DNA from 3 places in the Cellulosimicrobium sp. EB106-03-01-XG111 genome. Region 1 is predicted to be linked to each of the others. Evidence: predicted binding sites of a transcription regulator. Region 1 holds the regulator's gene; each other region holds the start of a gene.
The links. Region 1 encodes HrcA, which represses chaperone genes, less so after heat shock. Its sites were predicted from a motif close to TTNGCACTCGNNNNNNNCGAGTGCNAA; they were not measured.
Positions count from the first base shown of each region.

Region 2: a site for HrcA is predicted at 996-1,022, ahead of AC3WT4_RS12470 (Hsp20/alpha crystallin family protein). Genes of this name have one in related genera too.
Region 3: a site for HrcA is predicted at 1,154-1,180, ahead of groES (co-chaperone GroES). Genes of this name have one in related genera too.

Region 1 covers NZ_JBYTEQ010000002.1:186,678-188,936, reverse strand. Annotated here, with positions in the region: gene AC3WT4_RS02895 (MFS transporter) at 1-628, shown strand, start outside; gene hrcA (heat-inducible transcriptional repressor HrcA) at 708-1,724, shown strand; gene dnaJ (molecular chaperone DnaJ) at 1,831-2,259, shown strand, end outside.
Region 2 covers NZ_JBYTEQ010000015.1:53,786-56,044, reverse strand. Annotated here, with positions in the region: gene AC3WT4_RS12480 (class I adenylate-forming enzyme family protein) at 1-46, opposite strand, end outside; gene AC3WT4_RS12475 (biotin transporter BioY) at 65-778, opposite strand; gene AC3WT4_RS12470 (Hsp20/alpha crystallin family protein) at 1,117-1,602, shown strand; gene AC3WT4_RS12465 (double zinc ribbon and FHA domain-containing protein) at 1,610-2,259, opposite strand, start outside.
Region 3 covers NZ_JBYTEQ010000007.1:172,526-174,784, forward strand. Annotated here, with positions in the region: gene AC3WT4_RS09045 (THUMP-like domain-containing protein) at 1-1,085, opposite strand, end outside; gene groES (co-chaperone GroES) at 1,324-1,620, shown strand; gene AC3WT4_RS09055 (WhiB family transcriptional regulator) at 1,809-2,099, opposite strand.

The sequences.
Region 1 (2,259 bases):
GTCCTTCCGCAACGGCGCGCTGCTCGGCCTCGCGTACTTCGCGGGGTTCACGGGCATCTTCCTCGTCGTGACGCTCTACCTCCAGGACGAGCTCGGGTACACGCCGCTCCAGGCGGGGCTCGTCGGCACGCCGTTCGCGGTCGCGTCGGGCGTGTCGGCGTGGTTCTCGGGCCGCTGGGTCGCGCGCTGGGGCCGCGAGCTCGTCGTCGTCGGCGTGGTGCTCGTGCTCGTCGGGGTGGTCGCCGCGGAGGTCGTCGTGCGCACGCTCGGGAACGACCCGGGCGCCGTGGGCCCGGCGCTCGCGGTCGCGCTGCTGGTCGCCGGTGCGGGCAGCGGGACGGTCATCGCGCCGAACCAGACGCTCACGCTGTCCGAGGTGCCGGTGAGCCGGGCCGGGGTGGCGGGCAGCATGCTGCAGCTCGGCCAGCGCATCGGGTCGGCCGTCGGGATCTCCGTCGTCCTGTCCGTGTACTACGGCGGGCTCGCGGGCGGCGACTCGGCGGCGGACGCGACCGGGCGCGCGCTCCTGGTGACGATCGGCCTCGTCGCGGTCGCGCTCGCGGTCGGACTCCTCGACCTGCGTTCGCGACGAGCGGAGGACCGCCGGACGGGCCGCGCGGACGCGTAGGATTGGCACTCGGAGGTCGAGAGTGCCGACGCCCGCACGCCCGCCCGGGCGGCGACGGTGCGGCACGCGGGAGGTGGACGTGAGCGAGGAGCGCCGGCTCGAGGTGCTGCGGGCCATCGTCGAGGACTACGTCCTGACGCGCGAGCCCGTGGGGTCGCGCGTGCTCACCGAGCGCCACAGCCTCGGCGTCTCGCCCGCCACGATCCGCAACGACATGGCGGCCCTCGAGGACGCGGGGTACATCGCGCAGCCGCACACGTCCGCGGGCCGCATCCCGACGGACAAGGGCTACCGGCTCTTCGTGGACCGCCTCTCGGGCGTCAAGCCGTTGTCCGCACCGGAGAAGCGCGCCATCGAGACCTTCCTGTCCGAGGGCGTGGACCTCGACGACGTCATCGCGCGCGCCGGGCGCCTGCTCGCGCAGCTCACGGGCCAGGTCGCCGTCGTGCAGTACCCGTCGCTCAGTCGGTCGGGCCTGCGCCACCTCGAGCTCGTGCCCGTCGGCGAGTCGCGCCTCCTGGTCGTCATCATCACGGACACGGGCCGCGTCGAGCAGCGCACGCTCGAGGTAGCGAGCCTGCCGGACGAGGGGACCCTCGTCGAGGTGCGCGCACGGCTCAACGCCGCGGCCGCGGGCAAGCGCCTCACGGACCTCGCGACCGGTCTCGCCGCCGTGACCGAGAGCTTCCACCCCGACGACGCCCCGCTCGTCCGCGCGGTGGGCGACCTCGTCGCCCAGACGCTCGCGGAGGAGAGCGAGGAGCGCCTCGTCCTGGCCGGCACGGCGAACCTCGCGCGCGCGGGCATGCGGTTCGAGCACGCGCTGCGCCCCGTGCTCGAGGCGCTCGAGGAGCAGGTCGTCCTGCTCGGCCTGCTCACCGAGATGGCCGCCGAGTCGGGCGTGAGCGTCCGGATCGGTCGCGAGACCCAGCTCGAGGGCCTCGCGGAGACCTCCGTCGTGACGACCGGTTACGGTAACGACGGTGACACGGTCGCGCTCGTCGGCTCGATCGGGCCCACCCGCATGGACTACCCCGGCACCATCGCGGCGGTGCGCGCGGTCGCGCGCTACCTGTCACGGGTGCTCGGCACGTGAGCCCCGCGGTCTCCCCGCCCGCGGCGGGCCCGCTCGACGACCACCCCCGACCCCTCCCGACCGGCTCCGAGCCGGCCTCACGACCCGCACCAGCAGAGAGTGACGTGTGAGCGACTACTACGAGATCCTCGGCGTGGCCCGTGACGCCAGCCAGGACCAGATCAAGAAGGCGTACCGCAAGCTCGCGCGCGAGCTGCACCCGGACGTCGCGGGCGAGGAGGCGGGCGACCGCTTCAAGGACGTCGCGCGCGCGTACGAGGTGCTGTCCAACCCGGAGAAGCGCCAGCAGTACGACCTCGGCGTCGACCCCAGCGCCCCCGGTGGCGGAGGCGGCGGCCCCATGGGCGGCGGGTTCGGCTTCCAGGACATCTTCGAGACGTTCTTCGGCGGCGCCCAGGCGCAGCAGGGCCCGATCCCGCGCGCCCGCCGCGGCCAGGACGCGCTCGTGCGGCTCGACATCGACCTCTCCGAGGCGACGTTCGGCGCGCAGCGCGAGCTCCAGGTCGACACGGCGGTCGTGTGCGGCACGTGCGGC
Region 2 (2,259 bases), on a different contig from region 1:
CCGCCGGGTCGGCGGCGTGCGTCAGGACCTGGTGGGCGACGGGCACGCGGACACTCTCGCAGGTTCAGGAGGCGGGGTGGCTGTCGGCCGCGGCACGGTTGGCGCCGGTCGGGCGCCGGGCCGGGCGGGCCGCGGGGTAGGCGCGCACGACGCCCACCGTGATCGCGGCGGCGGCGAGCGCCTTGAGCACGTCGCCGGGCAGGAACACGAGCGAGAGCTGTGCGGTTGTGGGCAGCGGCACGCCCGTGACGAGCGCCTGCACGGGGACGCCGACGGCGTAGACGACCGCGATCCCGCCGACGAGGCACGCGACGAGCACGGGTGCGAACGTGACGCGCCGGAGCCGGTCGACGAGCAGGCCGACGACGGCCGCGCCGGCGAGGAACCCGACGAGGTAGCCGGCGGACGGCCCGACGAACGCCCCGAGCCCGCCGCGCCCGCCCGCGAGGACGGGGAGCCCGGCCGCGGCGAGCGCGAGGAAGGTCGCGACGGCGAGCGAGCCGCGCCACGCGCCGAGGACCGCCCCCGCGAGCATCACGCCGAGCGTCTGGAGCGTCACGGGCACCGCGTTGCCGAACAGGGCGATCGAGCCGGGCAGGCCGAGTGCGGCGAGGAGCGCGGCGAACGTCGCGACCCGCGCCGCGTCGCCGGCGTCGAGCGCGAACCGGCCGCGGCGACGGTCGGGTACGTCCCGCGGTGCGTCGCGCAGCACCTCCGGGGCCGTGGGCGCCGGGGCGGACGGGGTGGCGGTGGGCGTCTCCGTGCGGGCGTCGGTCATCGCGGGCTCCCTGCTGTCGGTGGTCGGGCGTGTCCACTCTGGCCGGGACGGCGGTCGTCGGGCGACGGCGCTCGCGACCACCTCGGCGGCCCGCCGTGCACGGATCCCACAACCCGTTGGAGGGAACCTCCAACCGCTCCCGGGCGCGGGTGCGGGGCGGGTGTGGGAGCCGCACAACGCGGCCTGCGTGGCCGGTCGACACGCCCCGTCGCACCTCTTGGCACTCTCGGGGGGAGAGTGCTAAAACAGGAGCTGTAGCCGCCCGCGGGGTGCCTGCCTCGCGGGAGCACCGACCGGTCCCGGACCGCCCGGGACCGTGCGACGAGGAGGTGAGAGGTGTGGCTGCGATGACCGACCCCTTCACGAGCACCTTCGACGCGATGGACCGCCTGGTGGGCCAGCTCGCGTCCGGCGCCCGCGCGACCGCGGCCTCGGCGGCCTCGGGCGGCATGCCGCTCGACCTGTTCCGCGCCGGGGACCACTACGTGCTGACGATGGACCTCCCGGGCGTCGACCCGGGCACGATCGACGTGTCCGTCGAGGACCGCACGCTGACCATCCGCGCCGAGCGGAGCCCGCGGACCGACCCGGACGTCCAGTGGCTCGCGCGCGAGCGGCCGTCCGGCACGTACGCGCGCCAGCTCACGGTGGGGCGCGGCCTGGCGCTCGACAAGATCACGGCGTCGTACGAGGACGGCGTGCTGACGCTGACGATCCCGGTCGCCGAGGAGGCCCGGCCCCGCCGGATCGAGGTCGCGCACCGCGCGGGCGGCGCGGCGACCCAGATCACGGCCGAGGCCGAGCCTCAGGCGTCGGAGGGCTGAGCCGGGCTCACGCCTCGCCGGGGAGCGCCTTGCGGACGACGAGGCGCGTCCACGCCCCGAGGTACACGCGGTCCCCGTCGGCCAGCTCGCGTCGCTGGCCGGCGGGGATCGGGTCCGTCGGGAGCGGCTCGCCCGCGGGGCTCACGTAGGTGCCGTTCGAGGACTGCAGGTCCTCGACCCACCAGCGCTGGCCGTCCGTGCTGAGCTGGCAGTGCCGTCGCGAGACCCCGGTGTCCGCGCCGCAGTCGACCTGCGGGTGGATGCCGCGCGAGACCGACGGGCGCCCCACGAGCACGCTGCGCTCGCGCAGCACCACGAGCCCCGGCAGGCCCGCAGACGGCATGGGGTCCTCGGGCTGCTGGGCCGCGTACCAGTCGGGGTCGATCCAGATCTCGACGACCCACTGGTCCGGCCCGGGCACGGGCGGCGTCGGCAGGTGCGCGCCCGACGGCGCGAGAGAGGCCGGGTCGGCGGGCTCACCGCCAGGCTGCGCACCCGCGGCGGTCCCGGGGGGCGGGGTCGACGCCGGAGCCTCGGGCGGTGCGGAGGCGCCCGGCGGCGGGCTGGCCGCGGACGCGGGCGACGCGGCCGGAGCCGGGGCCGGGAGCGGCGGCGGCGTCGCGCCCGACGCGACGCCTGCCTCCGGTGCGGCGGGTG
Region 3 (2,259 bases), on a different contig from region 1:
CGCTCGCGCAGGTAGGAGCGCAGCCGCTTGAGGACGAACGGCATGGTGTCGAGCACGCGGTAGCCGCGCGCGAGGCCGTCCGCGAGCCCGGTCGCGTCGAGCGGCGCCGGGGAGTCGGTCGTCACGTACGCGATGGTCCGGTCGAGCAGGCGGCCGCCCAGCCCGCGGGCCGCGTGGGCGACGAGCCCGGCCCGGATCACGGCGCCGTCCGGCTCGTAGAGGTACTGCCCGACGGCGCCCACCTCGGGCACCACGTCCGCGTCGCCCGGGCGGTGGGCGATCCGACGGGTCGTGGTCCGCTCGGTCCCGTCGGGCCCGGTCCACGACGACAGCACGAGCGCGGAGCGTCCCGGGCCCTCGGGCGCGAGCGGGCCGAACCAGAGCCCGGCCTCCACGACGTCGCCGTCCACCGACACCCATTCGGTCTCGGCGTCCTCGGGCAGTCCGGCGTGCGGGATGCCCGGACCGACCTTGATGCCGACCGCGGGCACGCGCTCGCGCAGCGTCCACACCGCGTCGAGCGGCGGCGCGTAGGCCTTCGGGTCGAACACGCGCGTGCCCGCGCGCGTGCGGCGCGCCGGGTCGGCGTACACGCCCTCGATCCGCTCGCCCTCCAGGTCGAGCGCGAGCCCGTCGCCGTGGCGCACCTCGGCCTCGGGGAAGTGGCGCAGGTTGACGGTCGCGATCGCCGCGGTGAGCTCGTCGACGTCGGTCGCGAGCACCTCGAGCTCCGCGGCGGCGAACGCGAGCGCGTCGACCCCGATCCCGCTCGTGAGGTCTGCGACGCGCCGGATCCCCGCCTCCTGGTACCGCCGGGCGTGCAGCCCCGCGACGACGAGCCGGCTCGCCTGCTCCAGCCCTGCCTGCGTGAAGAGCATGCCGTCGGCGAACGCGCCGAGCTTGCCGTGCGCCGCAGCGCGCAGCCGGGACTGGGTGAGGGCCGCGGCGGCCAGGTCCGGGTCGACGCCCTTCGCGCGCAGCCCGGCCGCGAGCACGAGCGCCTGCTGCTCGTCGTACGGCGGGAGCGCGCCGAGCAGGGCCCAGCCCTCGGGGCTGAGCAGCTTGGTCAGCGTGGCGGCGTCCATGGCGTCGATCCTTCCACGGGGGCCGGGGACCACGCGCAGCCGGGGCCAGGTCGTCCGCAGGACGGACGTTGGCACTCGCCTTGACCGAGTGCTAACCGGGACCTAGATTTGAGACGTGCCGCCACCGCTCGCGGAGGCGGCACCACGTGCGACCAGGCTGTCCGGCACCCGCGACGACGGCCAGCCGGTGCGCTCGACCCATCCGTTGCAGTTCTCACCGCGAAAGGGGAGGTCCGACGTGTCGGTCCCCATCAAGCCGCTCGAGGACCGGATCGTCGTGAAGGCCCTCGAGGCCGAGACCACGACCGCATCCGGCCTGGTCATCCCGGACACCGCCAAGGAGAAGCCCCAGGAGGGCGAGGTCCTGGCCGTCGGTCCGGGCCGTGTCGACGACAACGGCAACCGCGTCCCGCTCGACGTGTCCGTCGGCGACAAGGTCATCTACAGCAAGTACGGCGGCACCGAGGTCAAGTACGGCGGCGAGGACTACCTCGTCCTGTCCGCGCGCGACATCCTCGCCGTGGTGGTCGGCTGACGCCGACCCGGTTCAGCAGCAGGGCCCCGCGACCGACGGTCGCGGGGCCCTGCTGCGTTCCGTGGCCGGTCGCCCCACCGGTGGTCCCACGGGTCGTGCGCACGGGCGCCCGGTACGACGTCGGACCGGGGCCGTGCAGGTCTGCTGGTGGCGCGGGGGCACCGAGGGTGGTGCCAGGCGAGGGTACGTCAGCCGGTGCGGCGGGCGCCGCCCGCGAGGATGGCGGCGCGCTCGTCCTCGCTCAGGCCGCCCCACACCCCGTACGGCTCGCGCACGCGGAGCGACTGCTCGCGGCACTGCATCATCACGGGGCACGAGTGGCAGATCGCCTTCGCGGCCTCCGCCCGCCGTCGTCGCGTCGAGCCGCGCTCACCCTCGGGGTGGAAGAACAACGTGTCGTCCGCGTCGCGGCACGAACCCTGGTACTGCCATTCCCACAGCTCCATGACGGGCCCGGGGAGCCTCGAGATCTCTGCCATGCCGAACAACCTACAAGCGTTGCAAGGGTTGTTCAAGTCCCCTGTGAGGAAAAAGTGAACGAGCAGGTTGAACCGCTCGTGGAGCGGTGCGAGTCTGCCCAACCGCGTCGGCCGATCCGGCCGCGCTGACGCGATCGGCTGCGCGCGGCGCGTTTGCGCG